One region of the Geobacillus sp. E263 genome, then DNA from elsewhere that is predicted to be linked to it. Evidence: a T-box and tRNA genes for the amino acid it is inferred to sense, from the RefSeq annotation. Region 1 holds a T-box; the other holds one or more tRNA genes.
The links. The T-box of region 1 lies ahead of FNL97_RS04375 (valine--tRNA ligase). A T-box ahead of a tRNA ligase gene usually reads a tRNA of that ligase, here a tRNA-Val.
Positions count from the first base shown of each region.

Region 2: it has a tRNA-Val gene. The T-box ahead of FNL97_RS04375 (valine--tRNA ligase) is inferred to sense a tRNA for this amino acid. The anticodon was not compared.

Region 1 is NZ_CP041632.1:858,707-867,261, forward strand. It holds gene spoVID (stage VI sporulation protein D) at 1-92, shown strand, start outside; gene ysxE (spore coat protein YsxE) at 162-1,172, shown strand; gene FNL97_RS04370 (YszA family small membrane protein) at 1,138-1,326, opposite strand; T-box leader at 1,482-1,720, shown strand; gene FNL97_RS04375 (valine--tRNA ligase) at 1,765-4,407, shown strand; gene FNL97_RS04380 (bifunctional folylpolyglutamate synthase/dihydrofolate synthase) at 4,503-5,795, shown strand; gene FNL97_RS04385 (VWA domain-containing protein) at 5,879-8,555, shown strand, end outside.
Region 2 is NZ_CP041632.1:3,381,933-3,390,487, reverse strand. It holds rRNA gene FNL97_RS17395 (16S ribosomal RNA) at 1-315, shown strand, start outside; rRNA gene FNL97_RS17390 (23S ribosomal RNA) at 1,214-4,149, shown strand; rRNA gene rrf (5S ribosomal RNA) at 4,389-4,505, shown strand; tRNA gene FNL97_RS17380 (tRNA-Val) at 4,515-4,590, shown strand; tRNA gene FNL97_RS17375 (tRNA-Lys) at 4,772-4,844, shown strand; tRNA gene FNL97_RS17370 (tRNA-Leu) at 4,855-4,939, shown strand; tRNA gene FNL97_RS17365 (tRNA-Gly) at 4,963-5,037, shown strand; tRNA gene FNL97_RS17360 (tRNA-Leu) at 5,044-5,129, shown strand; tRNA gene FNL97_RS17355 (tRNA-Arg) at 5,133-5,209, shown strand; tRNA gene FNL97_RS17350 (tRNA-Pro) at 5,213-5,286, shown strand; tRNA gene FNL97_RS17345 (tRNA-Ala) at 5,299-5,371, shown strand; rRNA gene FNL97_RS17340 (16S ribosomal RNA) at 5,730-7,287, shown strand; rRNA gene FNL97_RS17335 (23S ribosomal RNA) at 7,920-8,555, shown strand, end outside.

The DNA.
Region 1 (8,555 bases):
TGCTTCGTGTCAACCAATTGGAAAGCCCTGAGGAAATCCATGAAGGGCAATTGTTATATATACCGGCACTAGCGGGAAGCCGCTCTTCGTAGTGAGGGAAACATGATTCCTCACTTCTTTTTATGGAGGGGGTCGTTTCATTGAACAGAGAACGCATCGAAATGTATACGCCCATTTTACAGCAATACGGGTTAAAGCCGTTTCGCGTCGATGATTACGGGAAAGTAAAAAAAATCCATACGAACGCTGGTCTATTTGCTTTAAAAGAAATAACGAACGCCAGGGAAATGGCAGCCATTCAACAATCGTATATTTTTTATGGAAAACAATCTGTTCCTCTTTACTTGTCAAAACAAGGTTTTCCGTTTGTATCGTATGGCCGGCATTATTATTTAATGCCATGGATTTCATCCGATGAGAGAAAAGAAAAACGAGAACATGTCCGCTCTTTTTTTCGCGACCTTGCTTATTTACATCAAAAGTCACTCAAACAAATAGATATTAACGAAGAAGAGATAAGAAATTACTATGAGAATAAAAAAAGAGAATGGGAAAGGCAGCGCGCCTTTTTGCAATCATATGTGGAAAAGTGCGAAAATGCATGGTATATGTCTCCGTTTCAGCTGCAATGCTGCACGTATTTTCATGAAACAATGCAAGCGTATTGGTTTGCGGAAACGGAGCTAGAGAAATGGTATGAAAAAATGAAAGAAACAAAAAAATGGAGAATTGCCTGGATTCACGGAAAGGCACGGCTTTCACATTATATAGAGATGGAAAATGACAATCGTTATTTTTTTAGTTGGGAACGCGCCAGTTGGAACTCTCCGCTTTTCGATGTAATCATTGCGCTTCGTTATCATATGCGCACATTTCCGCCGATCGGTGATGAATGGGTGGAAGGGATGGAAGAATACGGAAAAACGTTGCCGATGTTAGAAGAGGAATGGTCCTTTCTTTTCAGCCATCTTGCGCAGCCGCATTTTTTATATCGCTGCATTTATGAGTATGAGATGAAGCGGCAAAACAGAAAAAGTGAACGGGAATATGTTTCCGAACTGCAGCGCCGTTACTTTACAATGAAAAATATGGAGTATGTCGTCATGCGCCTTGTCCAGCGAAAAGAAGCAGAAGAAGCTAAATCCACTCCAGATGAAACGCCACCGCAATAAGCACAAAAATGGCCAATAAGATGACATCAAACGTCGTGGGTAAAAAAATGGTGCGAATCGCTTGAAAAATCGTGATTGGAATAATCACTTGCGCACAAACGGCACGAATTTGCCGAAGCCATGGCGGCCATGAATAATAGTTAAATCGTTTCATCGAGCATTTCCTCCCTCGTGCATGTTACTATTAAAATATGATTGGATATTGTTTTTGTCACCAAAAACGAAGAAATGGAATAAATAAATAAAAACTAGGCAAAGATGATTGACGATGAAACAAGTTTTTCGTAGTATAATAAACAGAAAAATAATAAAAAAGCGAAGACAGGGAAGAGTACAACGAATAACGCCTTCAGAGAGGGAAATCAGTAGCTGCGAGATTTCCTAGGACGGTTATCGTTGGAAGGTCGCCCTGGAGCTGCTTCTTTGAACGGTGTTTGCCTAGTAGAGGAAGCCGGTCGCAGACCGTTATCGCAATGAAGTGCTTAAGCAAATTCTTTTTGCTTAAGAAAAAAGGTGGTACCGCGAAAGAGTCTCCTTTCGTCCTTTTTAGGATGAAAGGAGTTTTTTATTGATAAGAAGGAGGGAAAACAGAATGGAACAAAAAGATATTACAATGTCTACGAAATACGACCATAAAGCCGTAGAAGCCAATCGATATCAATGGTGGCTTGACGGAAAATTTTTTGAAGCGACGGGCGATCCTGATAAAAAGCCGTTTACGATTGTCATCCCACCGCCAAACGTAACAGGGAAACTCCATTTAGGACATGCGTGGGATACGACGCTGCAGGATATTATTACACGCATGAAGCGGATGCAAGGCTATGACGTTCTATGGCTTCCGGGAATGGACCATGCCGGAATCGCCACACAGGCAAAAGTAGAAGAAAAGCTTCGCAAGCAAGGACTTTCCCGCTATGATTTAGGACGGGAAAAGTTTCTTGAGGAAACGTGGAAATGGAAAGATGAATACGCGAGCCACATTCGCCAGCAATGGGCGAAATTAGGGCTTGGCCTCGATTATACGCGTGAGCGCTTTACGTTAGATGAAGGTTTATCGAAAGCGGTGCGCGAAGTGTTCGTATCGCTTTACCGAAAAGGGCTTATTTATCGCGGCGAATACATTATTAACTGGGATCCGGTAACAAAAACGGCGTTATCGGATATTGAAGTGATTTATAAAGAAGTAAAAGGCGCGCTTTATCATATGCGTTATCCGCTTGCCGACGGTTCCGGGTATATCGAAGTGGCAACGACCCGTCCGGAAACGATGCTCGGCGATACGGCAGTAGCCGTTCACCCAGATGATGAGCGCTATAAACATCTCATCGGCAAAACGGTCATTTTACCGATTGTCGGCCGCGAAATTCCGATTATTGCTGATGAGTATGTGGATATGGAATTTGGATCGGGTGCGGTGAAAATTACGCCGGCGCATGACCCGAACGACTTTGAAATCGGCAACCGCCACAACTTGCCGCGCATTCTCGTTATGAACGAAGACGGCACGATGAATGAAAACGCGATGCAATATCAAGGATTGGACCGTTTCGAATGCCGCAAGCAAATCGTCAAAGATTTGCAAGAACAAGGAGTGCTATTTAAAATCGAAGAACATGTGCATTCCGTTGGACATAGCGAACGCAGCGGCGCGGTTGTCGAGCCATATCTTTCGACACAATGGTTTGTCAAAATGAAACCACTCGCGGAAGCGGCCATTCAGCTGCAAAAAACGGAAGGAAAAGTACATTTCGTTCCGGAGCGGTTTGAAAAAACGTATTTGCATTGGTTGGAAAACATTCGCGACTGGTGTATTTCCCGTCAATTATGGTGGGGGCATCGCATTCCGGCTTGGTACCATAAAGAAACAGGAGAAATTTATGTCGATCATGAACCTCCGGCTGATATCGAAAACTGGGAACAAGACCCGGATGTGCTGGATACGTGGTTCAGCTCTGCCCTATGGCCGTTTTCAACGATGGGCTGGCCGGATACAGAGGCACCGGATTACAAACGCTATTATCCAACCGATGTGCTTGTCACTGGATATGACATCATTTTCTTCTGGGTATCGCGCATGATTTTCCAAGGTCTTGAATTTACTGGGGAAAGACCGTTTAAAGATGTATTAATCCATGGTCTTGTCCGTGACGCGCAAGGAAGAAAAATGAGCAAATCGCTCGGCAACGGGGTTGACCCGATGGATGTCATCGATCAATACGGCGCCGATTCGCTTCGCTTCTTCTTGGCTACTGGAAGCTCGCCTGGGCAAGATTTGCGCTTTAGTACGGAAAAAGTCGAAGCGACATGGAATTTTGCCAATAAAATTTGGAATGCATCCCGCTTCGCGCTGATGAACATGGGCGGAATGACGTACGACCAGCTTGATTTAAGCGGAGAAAAAACAGTGGCGGACCATTGGATTTTAACGCGTTTAAACGAAACGATTGAAACGGTGACAAAACTTGCCGAAAAATATGAATTCGGTGAGGTCGGCCGCGTGTTGTATAACTTCATTTGGGATGATTTATGCGATTGGTATATTGAAATGGCGAAGCTTCCGCTTTATGGGGATGATGAAGCAGCGAAGAAAACGACTCGTTCTGTATTGGCATATGTGCTTGACAATACAATGCGCCTGCTTCATCCGTTCATGCCGTTCATTACCGAGGAAATTTGGCAGCACCTTCCACATGAAGGAGAGTCAATTACGGTAGCGAAATGGCCGGAAGTTCGTCCAGAGCTTTCCAACCACGAAGCGGCGGAAGAAATGCGTTTGCTTGTGGACATTATCCGCGCGGTTCGCAACATTCGCGCCGAAGTGAACACACCGTTAAGCAAACCAATCAAGCTGCACATTAAAGCAAAAGACGAGCATATTCAAGCGACATTGGAAAAGAACCGCGTGTATTTAGAACGGTTCTGCAATCCGAGCGAACTGTTGATTGCAACTGACATCCCAGCTGCGGAAAAAGCGATGACAGCGGTCGTTACTGGTGCGGAATTAATCTTGCCGCTTGAAGGGCTTATTAACATCGAAGAAGAAATCAAACGGCTCGAAAAAGAACTTGAAAAACTCAACAAAGAAGTCGAGCGCGTGCAGAAGAAGTTAAGCAATGAAGGTTTCCTTACGAAAGCGCCTGCGCACGTGGTGGAAGAAGAACGGAAAAAAGAAAAAGACTACTTAGAAAAACGCGAAGCTGTTCGCGCGCGCCTTGCCGAATTAAAAAAATAGACAATGCATCGCCGCTTCTTTTATCATGAAGACGAATCCAAGCATTTGGATTCGTCTTTTCTCATCATCTTATGCTAGTAAGGGGGAGAAATATGATGATTCGTACATATGAAGAGGCGCTAGAGTGGATTCACGGCCGTTTGCGTTTAGGAATAAAACCAGGGCTAAAACGAATGGAATGGTTGATGGACAAGCTTGGACATCCAGAGCGCCTTGTTAGAGTGATTCACGTTGCTGGAACAAACGGAAAAGGGTCAACGGTAAGCTATTTGCGCCATATTTTACAAGCGGCAGGTTACTCTGTCGGAACGTTCACTTCCCCGTATGTGGAGCAATTTAATGAACGAATAAGCGTAAATGGAAACCCAATTCGTGACAAGGAAATCGTTGAACTCGTGCAAGTAATCCAACCGCTTGCAGAAGAATTGGAAAAAACAGAACTTGGCGCGCCAACGGAATTTGAAGTCATTACGGCGATGATGCTTTATTATTTTGGGAAAAAGAACATTCAAGATATCGTGATTATTGAGGCCGGACTTGGCGGCCGCTTCGATTCGACGAACGTGATTTATCCGATTCTTTCTATCATTACGAATATTGGTTACGATCATATGAACATTTTAGGAGAAACGTTAGAAAAAATCGCTTTTGAAAAAGCGGGCATCATTAAATCAGGCGTTCCGGTGATTACAGCGGTAAACCAGCCAGAAGCATGGACGGTTATTTCAGAAAAAGCGAAGTCGCTCAAAGCGAAAACATATCGATTAGAAGAAGACTTTTTTATTGTTCATCATGAGTCAACAGAGGATGGCGAACATTTTTCAATGGAAACAATATTTTCGCAATATCCCGATTTAAAAATAACGATGTTTGGAGAACATCAAGTGCAAAATGCGGCGCTCGCGGTGATGGCAGCGGAGTATTTGCGGATGTGCTATTCGTTTTTGATTGAAAAAGAGCATATTTATGAGGGAATAGAAAAAGCAAAGTGGATCGGACGATTTGAGCGGGTAAGCAATAAGCCGCTGATTATTATTGACGGCGCTCATAACGCGGCAGGTATTCATAGTCTTGTTAATACGGTACGTTCGCACTATCCAAACAAAGATGTTCATGTGTTATTTGCTGCGTTAGCGGATAAACCGCTTGATCAAATGATTCCACCGCTTGCCGAAATTGCCAAAACGATAACGTTTACTTCGTTCGATTTTCCGCGCGCAGCGTCGCCTGAGCAGCTTGCCGCCTTGTGCAACCATCCGCACAAAGCAACGACGGACGACTGGAAAGGCTGGGTCAAAGAAAAGAAAAAACAAAAACGAAGCGATGACCTTTTCTTGATTACCGGATCGCTTTACTTTATTGCGGAAGTAAGAAAGTTATTGATGTAAATGAAATTTTTGTATATTTCCGCTGAAAAGTCTTGCTATAATGAAAGTAGTAGGACTTTGGTAAGGGATAGGGGGAGAGGAGTGTGGCGGAGAAGAAAAAATTTTTATGGTTGTTGATGGCACTGCTTTTATGTGTCGCCTTTGGAAGCGTTCCTGCTGTAGCGTTTGGGGCGGATAATAGCTCTAGCACCGCTGCGTTGAATTTTACCATCACTTCTTCGCAAACTGAATACGCCAAGCCGCCTAATGCCGATGCCCAAGGGAGATTGGACATAACGTTGACTCCTCAAGGAAGGGTGGATAACATCATTCGCCCGCCGATCGATGTCGTGTTTGTGTTTGACGTGTCAGGGTCGATGACGCCTTTGAAGCTTCAAAGCGCAAAATATGCGCTTCAATCCGCCGTCGATTATTTCAAAGCGAACGCCAACCCGAATGATCGATTTGCCCTTGTTCCGTTTTCCGATACAGTAGTAGTCAATAAAGTAGTTCCTTTTTCTGTGCAGCAAGATGTCAAGGAACAATTAGATCTTATTTCCAGAACAGCGAACAGCCTCACTGCCGACGGAGGAACGAACTATACGCAGGCGCTGCAACAAGCTCAATCATTTTTTAATGACCCAACCCGGAAAAAATATATCATTTTTTTAACGGATGGGATGCCGACGGTGTCGATAGCAAAGGAACCGATTACGTATAAAGTTTGTGAAGGAATATTGTTCTGGAGAACGTGCAAACAAGTCACGGAAGATTTAGACGTACAATATATTTTATATTCCAATGGCATAACGGCAGCCCGAACGATCTATTATCCTGATGAACCAGAAACAAAGACATATTGGGACAGAACAAAATATAGAGAATTTGAAGAAAAAATCCGTTTACATGGAACGAATATTGCCAAAACCCTTGGCATGAACAATATAACTCTCTATTCTATCGGTTTTGGCAATAACCAAGAGGTGGATATGGGCTATTTAGAAAAGTTGTCATCAACAGCAGGCGGGCAGGCGAAGCAAGGAACACCGCAAAACTTAACGGAAATTTTCCAGCAGTTTTCGAAGCTCGCTAATGATCCGGTGTTAAGCGGAACGATAAAAATTCCGCTAACCTCGTTTGGCGAAAACGTGGAAATTGTCGAGACGGATCACGTTTGGCTCGATGATAAGAAAGAAAACGCCTATATCACGCTTTCGATTCCATATAAAGTAGGACAGCCGGCACCACCGTCGTTTACCGTTTCAATTCCGGTGCGTTTTAAAGCAAAAGGGGAGTATACGTTTACTGCGGAATTGGCGTATCGTGATGTATATGGAATAGAACAGGCACCGATTACGAAATCAGTTAAGGTCGTTGTCAAAGATGAGGTGCCGCCATCGTTTGACGGAACGGTGACGCTTGAAGGAATCACAAGGGACGTAGGCGACTTAGTGAAATTCGGCAATGCGGATGGTGATTCGAACCGATTCAAGGCACATTATTCGCTAACTGCCGTTGGCTATGTTGGAAACGCGTCCGGAAACATCAGCAACATTAAATTGATTCAGCCGCTTCCAGACGGGATTACGGTTGTTCCGTCGCCAAACGCGCCAAACGTGACCGTACACACGGAAAACGGTGTTCAGTATGCCGAGATTGCGTTTCCAAATACGGTCATCGACTATAAGCAACTTAATAACAACGAGATTACCGGTGAAATAACGCTTCAAGCAAACTGGGCGATGGAAAACGTGCAGCTGCCGCCAGCTGTCGTTTCGTTCCAAGATAGCAAATATGGCGCGCGGACATCGTCATTAAAGGCCCCTTCCCAACGGATTGGAATGAAAGTCCGCCTGCATGAATCGCCTGATATATATTACGAAGGAGACGAGCGCGGCCTTATTACGAAATGGCAAGCGTCAGCCAAGCTTGGAGAGACGAAACACCCGAGGCTTCCGGTGAAGGCGTTGCAATTCAAGGAAGACGACGTTCTTCTCGTCACATACAATAATGACGAGACGGTAGAGCTATATTTAAAACCGCGTGTGGCAATTGAGACTAAAGACGGTCAGCAAATCCCAAGCGGAGCGACTGTCACAGAACAGCCGATCGTAAAAATCACCGGTTTTGTCGCAGGGGAAGGCGTCACGTACGAATATAAAGTCGAAAATTCCAAGCAAAGTAGCGACTGGACGTCGCTTTCTTCACCGTACGAAATTCCGATTACTTCGGATGGAACATCGACGATATACGTAAAATCGAAAGGCGGATTAACAAAAGGGGACGGCATTACCACTGTATCGCTGACGTACATTAAGCTTATTCGCCAACTAACATTAGGCTATGAACAAACGATGGAAGTTGGCAAAACGCAGACAATTTCGGTAACGATCGAACCAAGCGATGCGACAAACAAAACATTGCAGTGGATTTCAAGCGATCCGGATGTCGCGGAGGTGGAGAACGGAGAAGTAATTGCCAAAAAGCCGGGAACAGTTGAGATTACGGTGCGGGCAATGGACGGAAGCAACGTTTCAGCAACAGCGACGATCAAGGTGCGTAATCCATATGTGCCATTAGAAGCGATCAATCTACCACCAATATATACGATGACAGTTGGAAAAAAAGAGGACATTTCCTCCATCTTGATGTTTATCCCAGATAACGCAACAAACAAAAACCTCCGCTCTGTCATATCGAGCGCTCCAGAATATGTGGAAGTGGAAAAAGAGCAAGGAAGATGGTATATCGTCGCTAAAGAGGTTGGATACTCGACTATTA
Region 2 (8,555 bases), 950 kb from region 1:
CGTGCTACAATGGGCGGTACAAAGGGCTGCGAACCCGCGAGGGGGAGCGAATCCCAAAAAGCCGCTCTCAGTTCGGATTGCAGGCTGCAACTCGCCTGCATGAAGCCGGAATCGCTAGTAATCGCGGATCAGCATGCCGCGGTGAATACGTTCCCGGGCCTTGTACACACCGCCCGTCACACCACGAGAGCTTGCAACACCCGAAGTCGGTGAGGTAACCCGTAAGGGAGCCAGCCGCCGAAGGTGGGGCAAGTGATTGGGGTGAAGTCGTAACAAGGTAGCCGTACCGGAAGGTGCGGCTGGATCACCTCCTTTCTAAGGATGATACGAAAAGCGGAAGCGCCGCGATCAGCTCTCGAAGCCAAATGTTCTTCACCCGTTGAAGTGCTTGCACTTCGAGGGGGAAGGTTATTTGGCACAAGAGAGCTAGGCGCTGGAGCTAGACAGTACGAAAAGCGAAGGACGCTTACGTTTTGTTCAGTTTTGAGGGAACATGTTTATGTTCTCTTCAATCAATCCGTTTTGCGTCTGCGTCTACGAGTGGATTCAGAGAAGCTAGATTCCTCGGCGCAAGGCAGCAGAGAAGTTGATTCAAGGCAGTAGCCTTGTTCAGTTTTGAGGGAGCATTTCACTCCTTCAATTGCTTTGCGTCTGCGTCTTCTAGCAGATTCGGGGAAGTTGGATTCCTCGACGCAAGGCAGCAGAGAAGCAGATTCAAGGCAGTAGCCTTGTTCAGTTTTGAGGGAACATGTTTATGTTCTCTTCAATCAATCCGTTTTGCGCCTGCGTCTACCAGCGGATTCAAGGAAGCTGGATTCCTCGGCGCAAGGCAGCAGAGAAGTTGATTCAAGGCAGTAGCCTTGTTCAGTTTTGAGGGAGTATTTCACTCCTTCAGTCGTTTTGTGTCTGCGTCTGCTAGTGAATTCGAGGAAGCAGGATTCCTCGACACAAGGCTGCAAGGAAGCATACTCAAGTAGTTGCCTTGCGCCTGCGTCTATGAGCAGATGCAGGAAATGAGTTGGTTCCTTGAAAACTAGATAACCGAAAAGAAAAGCGGAGGCGCCGCGATTAGCCCCGATAGGCTCTGGAGGGTCTGCGAGGAGGCTATTGCCGCCACGGCAGGACCGAAGCGACCGTGAGGGGCTAGGCGCCGAAGCTAGACAGTGGAAGAAGCCGAGAAGCGAAGGCGGCAAGCGTGAAGCTGTTTTCGCATGGTTAAGTTAGAAAGGGCGCACGGTGGATGCCTTGGCACTAGGAGCCGATGAAGGACGGGGCAAACGCCGAAACGCTTCGGGGAGCTGTAAGCAAGCGTTGATCCGGAGATGTCCGAATGGGGAAACCTACTGCCCGTAATGGGGCAGTATCCATACCTGAATCCATAGGGTATGGAGGGCACACCCGGGGAACTGAAACATCTAAGTACCCGGAGGAGAAGAAAGCAACCGCGATTCCCTGAGTAGCGGCGAGCGAAACGGGAACAGCCCAAACCAAGAGGCTTGCCTCTTGGGGTTGTAGGACCACTCATGATGGGAGTTACAAAGGAACGGGGTAGACGAAGCGGTCTGGAAAGGCCCGCCAGAGAAGGTGACAGCCCTGTAGTCGAAACTTCGTTCCCTCCCGAGTGGATCCTGAGTACGGCGGGACACGGGGAATCCCGTCGGAAGCAGGGAGGACCATCTCCCAAGGCTAAATACTCCCTAGTGACCGATAGTGAACCAGTACCGTGAGGGAAAGGTGAAAAGCACCCCGGAAGGGGAGTGAAAGAGAACCTGAAACCGTGTGCCTACAAGTAGTCAGAGCCCGTTCATGGGTGATGGCGTGCCTTTTGTAGAATGAACCGGCGAGTTACGATGACGTGCGAGGTTAAGTCGAAGAGACGGAGCCGCAGCGAAAGCGAGTCTGAATAGGGCGTTTAGTACGTCGTCGTAGACCCGAAACCAGGTGATCTACCCATGTCCAGGGTGAAGGTAGGGTAACACCTACTGGAGGCCCGAACCCACGCACGTTGAAAAGTGCGGGGATGAGGTGTGGGTAGGGGTGAAATGCCAATCGAACCTGGAGATAGCTGGTTCTCCCCGAAATAGCTTTAGGGCTAGCCTCAAGGGAAGAGTCTTGGAGGTAGAGCACTGATTGAGCTAGGGGCCCTCATCGGGTTACCGAACTCAGTCAAACTCCGAATGCCAACGACTTATCCTTGGGAGTCAGACTACGAGTGATAAGATCCGTGGTCGAGAGGGAAACAGCCCAGACCACCAGCTAAGGTCCCAAAGTGCACGTTAAGTGGAAAAGGATGTGGAGTTGCCCAGACAACCAGGATGTTGGCTTAGAAGCAGCCATCATTTAAAGAGTGCGTAATAGCTCACTGGTCGAGTGACTCTGCGCCGAAAATGTACCGGGGCTAAACGTGCCACCGAAGCTGTGGGATGACCGCCCGTCATCGGTAGGGGAGCGTTCTAAGCGCGCCGAAGCGGGACCGGAAGGACTCGTGGAGCGCTTAGAAGTGAGAATGCCGGTGTGAGTAGCGAAAACAGAGGTGAGAATCCTCTGCACCGAAAGCCTAAGGTTTCCTGAGGAAGGTTCGTCCGCTCAGGGTTAGTCGGGACCTAAGCCGAGGCCGAAAGGCGTAGGTGATGGGCAACAGGTTGAGATTCCTGTACCACCTCCTCACCGTTTGAGCAATGGGGGGACGCAGGAAGGTAGGGCGAGCAGGCTGCTGGAATAGCCTGTCCAAGCGGTTAGGCTGCCAGATAGGCAAATCCGTCTGGCGCAAAGGCTGAGCCGTGATGGCGAAGGGACCATCGGTCCCGAAGTCCCCGATCCTACACTGCCAAGAAAAGCCTCTAGCGAGGTGAGAGGTGCCCGTACCGCAAACCGACACAGGTAGGCGAGGAGAGAATCCTAAGGTGCGCGGGAGAACTCTCGTTAAGGAACTCGGCAAAATGACCCCGTAACTTCGGGAGAAGGGGTGCTCTCTTGGGTGATGAGCCCGAGAGAGCCGCAGTGAAAAGGCCCAAGCGACTGTTTATCAAAAACACAGGTCTCTGCGAAGCCGAAAGGCGAAGTATAGGGGCTGACACCTGCCCGGTGCTGGAAGGTTAAGGGGAGCGCTTAAGCCGCAAGGCTGAAGGTGCGAACCGAAGCCCCAGTAAACGGCGGCCGTAACTATAACGGTCCTAAGGTAGCGAAATTCCTTGTCGGGTAAGTTCCGACCCGCACGAAAGGTGTAACGACTTGGGCACTGTCTCAACGAGAGACCCGGTGAAATCATACTACCTGTGAAGATGCAGGTTACCCGCGACAGGACGGAAAGACCCCGTGGAGCTTTACTGCAGCCTGATATGGAATTTTGGTATCGCTTGTACAGGATAGGTGGGAGCCTGAGAAGCCGGAGCGCCAGCTTCGGTGGAGGCGCCGGTGGGATACCACCCTGGCGGTATTGAAATTCTAACCCGCACCCCTTACCGGGGTGGGAGACAGTGTCAGGTGGGCAGTTTGACTGGGGCGGTCGCCTCCCAAAAGGTAACGGAGGCGCCCAAAGGTTCCCTCAGAATGGTTGGAAATCATTCGTAGAGTGCAAAGGCACAAGGGAGCTTGACTGCGAGACGGACAGGTCGAGCAGGGACGAAAGTCGGGCTTAGTGATCCGGTGGTTCCGTATGGAAGGGCCATCGCTCAACGGATAAAAGCTACCCCGGGGATAACAGGCTGATCTCCCCCAAGAGTCCACATCGACGGGGAGGTTTGGCACCTCGATGTCGGCTCATCGCATCCTGGGGCTGTAGTCGGTCCCAAGGGTTGGGCTGTTCGCCCATTAAAGCGGTACGCGAGCTGGGTTCAGAACGTCGTGAGACAGTTCGGTCCCTATCCGTCGCGGGCGCAGGAAATTTGAGAGGAGCTGTCCTTAGTACGAGAGGACCGGGATGGACGCACCGCTGGTGTACCAGTTGTCCCGCCAGGGGCACCGCTGGGTAGCTATGTGCGGAAGGGATAAGCGCTGAAAGCATCTAAGCGTGAAGCCCCCCTCAAGATGAGATTTCCCATCGCGTCAAGCGAGTAAGATCCCTCGAAGATGACGAGGTCGATAGGTCCGAGGTGGAAGCGTGGCGACACGTGGAGCTGACGGATACTAATCGATCGAGGACTTAACCAAGCGAAAAGTGGAGGTGCCGCGCTTAGCGCCAAAAGGAAAATGTTCTTCGCCCGTAGAGGTGCTTGCACCTCAAGGGAGAAGGTTATTTGGCGCTAGGAGCTAGACAACGGAAAAGCATAGGCCGCCTATGCAAGACGGCTTCTTCCAAACGGACGGTTATCTAGTTTTGAGGGAACGAAATCCCTCTTGACAAACGTGATGATTGGAATATAATAATAAATTTCCAATTGAGATAATTGCCTAGTGACAATAGCGGAGAGGAAACACCCGTTCCCATCCCGAACACGGAAGTTAAGCTCTCCAGCGCCGATGGTAGTTGGGGCCAGCGCCCCTGCAAGAGTAGGTCGTCGCTAGGCAGTTTATACGGAGGATTAGCTCAGCTGGGAGAGCACTTGCCTTACAAGCAAGGGGTCGGCGGTTCGAACCCGTCATCCTCCACCATTACTTATTACAACAGAATAAATGGTTTTTCTTAAATGATGAGCCGTTAGCTCAGTAGGGGAGCAACGAGCCTAAGCTTCCATGAATATGCTCCGAGTTGTCCCGACGCATTCAGCATCATTGAATTAGCTAGAAGAGGAAGGGACAACAAAAAAACAAGGAGTGTTTTCATTTATTACATGAGCCATTAGCTCAGTAGGTAGAGCATCTGACTTTTAATCAGAGGGTCGGAGGTTCGAATCCTCCATGGCTCACTCTTTGATCGCGGGTGTGGCGGAATTGGCAGACGCGCTAGATTCAGGGTCTAGTGCCCTTTACGGGCGTGGGGGTTCAAGTCCCTTCACCCGCACTCTATAACTCTATATTGAAGATGCGGAAGTAGTTCAGTGGTAGAACACCACCTTGCCAAGGTGGGGGTCGCGGGTTCGAGTCCCGTCTTCCGCTCCATTAATCGCCGGGGTGGCGGAATTGGCAGACGCACAGGACTTAAAATCCTGGGGTAGGTAACTACCGTGCCGGTTCGAGTCCGGCCCTCGGCATATGCGCTCGTAGCTCAATTGGATAGAGCATCTGACTACGGATCAGAAGGTTAGGGGTTCGAATCCTCTCGAGCGCGCCATTACGGGAAGTAGCTCAGCTTGGTAGAGCACATGGTTTGGGACCATGGGGTCGCAGGTTCGAATCCTGTCTTCCCGATTTAGAAAATATGGGGCCTTAGCTCAGCTGGGAGAGCGCCTGCTTTGCACGCAGGAGGTCATCGGTTCGATCCCGATAGGCTCCACTTATTTAAAAATTTAATGTTCTTTGAAAACTGAACAAAACGAAGCGTCCACAACGAAAAGCGAAGGCGACTGATTAGCCCCGGCAGGCGCTGGAGGGCTCGCGAGGAGGCTGTTGCCGCCACAGCGAGACCGAAGCGGCCCGAGGGGCTAGGAGCCGAAGCTGGACAATAAGAAATGCTGAAGCGCCGCGATCAGCTCTCGAAGCCAAATGTTCTTCACCCGCTGAAGTGCTTGCACTTCGAGGGGGAAGGTTATTTGGCACAAGAGAGCTAGGCGCTGAAGCTGGACAATAAGAAAAGCGAAGGCGACTTGACACCTTCGGTGTCAGTGGCGAATTAAATAAGCCAATCAACTTTCTTTTTGGAGAGTTTGATCCTGGCTCAGGACGAACGCTGGCGGCGTGCCTAATACATGCAAGTCGAGCGGACCGAACGGAAGCTTGCTTCTGTTCGGTTAGCGGCGGACGGGTGAGTAACACGTGGGTAACCTGCCCGTAAGACCGGGATAACTCCGGGAAACCGGGGCTAATACCGGATAACACCAAAGACCGCATGGTCTTTGGTTGAAAGGTGGCTTTTGCTACCACTTACGGATGGGCCCGCGGCGCATTAGCTAGTTGGTGAGGTAACGGCTCACCAAGGCGACGATGCGTAGCCGGCCTGAGAGGGTGACCGGCCACACTGGGACTGAGACACGGCCCAGACTCCTACGGGAGGCAGCAGTAGGGAATCTTCCGCAATGGACGAAAGTCTGACGGAGCGACGCCGCGTGAGCGAAGAAGGTCTTCGGATCGTAAAGCTCTGTTGTTAGGGAAGAAGAAGTACCGTTCGAATAGGGCGGTACGGTGACGGTACCTAACGAGAAAGCCCCGGCTAACTACGTGCCAGCAGCCGCGGTAATACGTAGGGGGCGAGCGTTGTCCGGAATTATTGGGCGTAAAGCGCGCGCAGGCGGTCCCTTAAGTCTGATGTGAAAGCCCACGGCTCAACCGTGGAGGGTCATTGGAAACTGGGGGACTTGAGTGCAGAAGAGGAGAGCGGAATTCCACGTGTAGCGGTGAAATGCGTAGAGATGTGGAGGAACACCAGTGGCGAAGGCGGCTCTCTGGTCTGTAACTGACGCTGAGGCGCGAAAGCGTGGGGAGCAAACAGGATTAGATACCCTGGTAGTCCACGCCGTAAACGATGAGTGCTAAGTGTTAGAGGGGTTTTCCCTTTAGTGCTGTAGCTAACGCGTTAAGCACTCCGCCTGGGGAGTACGGCCGCAAGGCTGAAACTCAAAGGAATTGACGGGGGCCCGCACAAGCGGTGGAGCATGTGGTTTAATTCGAAGCAACGCGAAGAACCTTACCAGGTCTTGACATCCCCTGACAACCCTGGAGACAGGGCGTTCCTCCCTTTCGGGAGGACAGGGTGACAGGTGGTGCATGGTTGTCGTCAGCTCGTGTCGTGAGATGTTGGGTTAAGTCCCGCAACGAGCGCAACCCTCGCCCCTAGTTGCCAGCATTCAGTTGGGCACTCTAGGGGGACTGCCGGCTAAAAGTCGGAGGAAGGTGGGGATGACGTCAAATCATCATGCCCCTTATGACCTGGGCTACACACGTGCTACAATGGGCGGTACAAAGGGCTGCGAACCCGCGAGGGGGAGCGAATCCCAAAAAGCCGCTCTCAGTTCGGATTGCAGGCTGCAACTCGCCTGCATGAAGCCGGAATCGCTAGTAATCGCGGATCAGCATGCCGCGGTGAATACGTTCCCGGGCCTTGTACACACCGCCCGTCACACCACGAGAGCTTGCAACACCCGAAGTCGGTGAGGTAACCCGTAAGGGAGCCAGCCGCCGAAGGTGGGGCAAGTGATTGGGGTGAAGTCGTAACAAGGTAGCCGTACCGGAAGGTGCGGCTGGATCACCTCCTTTCTAAGGATGATAAACGTGAATATAGTGGGCGCGGAGTTTTGTTCAGTTTTGAAGGAACATTACCCATTCCTTCAAACGTTTTGTGTCTGCGTCTGCTAGTGAATTCGAGGAAGCAGGATTCCTCGACACAAGGCAGCAGAGAAGCAGATGCAAGGCAGTAGCCTTGTTCAGTTTTGAGGGAGCATTTCACTCCTTCAATTGCTTTGCGTCTGCGTCTTCTAGCAGATTCGGGGAAGTTGGATTCCTCAACGCAAGGCAGCAGAGAAGCAGATTCAAGGCAGTAGCCTTGTTCAGTTTTGAGGGAACATGTTTAATGTTCTTTCAAAACAGAGGCTTTGTGTCAGAAGCAGTCTTGTGCCTGCGTCTACAAGCAGGTTCGAGGGAGTTAGGTTCCTCGGCACAAAGCTGCAGAGAAGCGAACTCAAAGTAGTAGCTTCGTTCCTTGAAAACTAGATAACCGAAAAGAAAAGCGGAGGCGCCGCGATTAGCTCTCGAAGCCAAATGTTCTTCACCTGCAGAAGTGCTTGCACTTCGAGGGGGAAGGTTATTTGGCACAAGAGAGCTAGGCGCCGAAGCTAGACAGTGGAAGAAGCCGAGAAGCGAAGGCGGCAAGCGTGAAGCTGTTTTCGCATGGTTAAGTTAGAAAGGGCGCACGGTGGATGCCTTGGCACTAGGAGCCGATGAAGGACGGAGCAAACGCCGAAACGCTTCGGGGAGCTGTAAGCAAGCGTTGATCCGGAGATGTCCGAATGGGGAAACCCACTGCCCGTAATGGGGCAGTATCCATACCTGAATCCATAGGGTATGGAGGGCACACCCGGGGAACTGAAACATCTAAGTACCCGGAGGAGAAGAAAGCAACCGCGATTCCCTGAGTAGCGGCGAGCGAAACGGGAACAGCCCAAACCAAGAGGCTTGCCTCTTGGGGTTGTAGGACCACTCACATGGGAGTTACAAAGGAACGGGGTAGACGAAGCGGTCTGGAAAGGCCCGCCAGAGAAGGTGACAGCCCTGTAGTCGAAACTTCGTTCCCTCCCGAGTGGATCCTGAGTACGGCGGGACACGGGGAATCCCGTCGGAAGCAGGGAGGACCATCTCCCAAGGCTAAATACTCCCTAGTGACCGATAGTGAACCAGTACCGTGAGGGAAAGGTGAAAAGCACCCCGGAAGGGGAGTGAAAGAGAACCTGAAACCGTGTGCCTACAAGTAGTCAGAGCCCGTTTATGGGTGATGGCGTGCCTTTTGTAGAATGAACCGGCGAGTTACG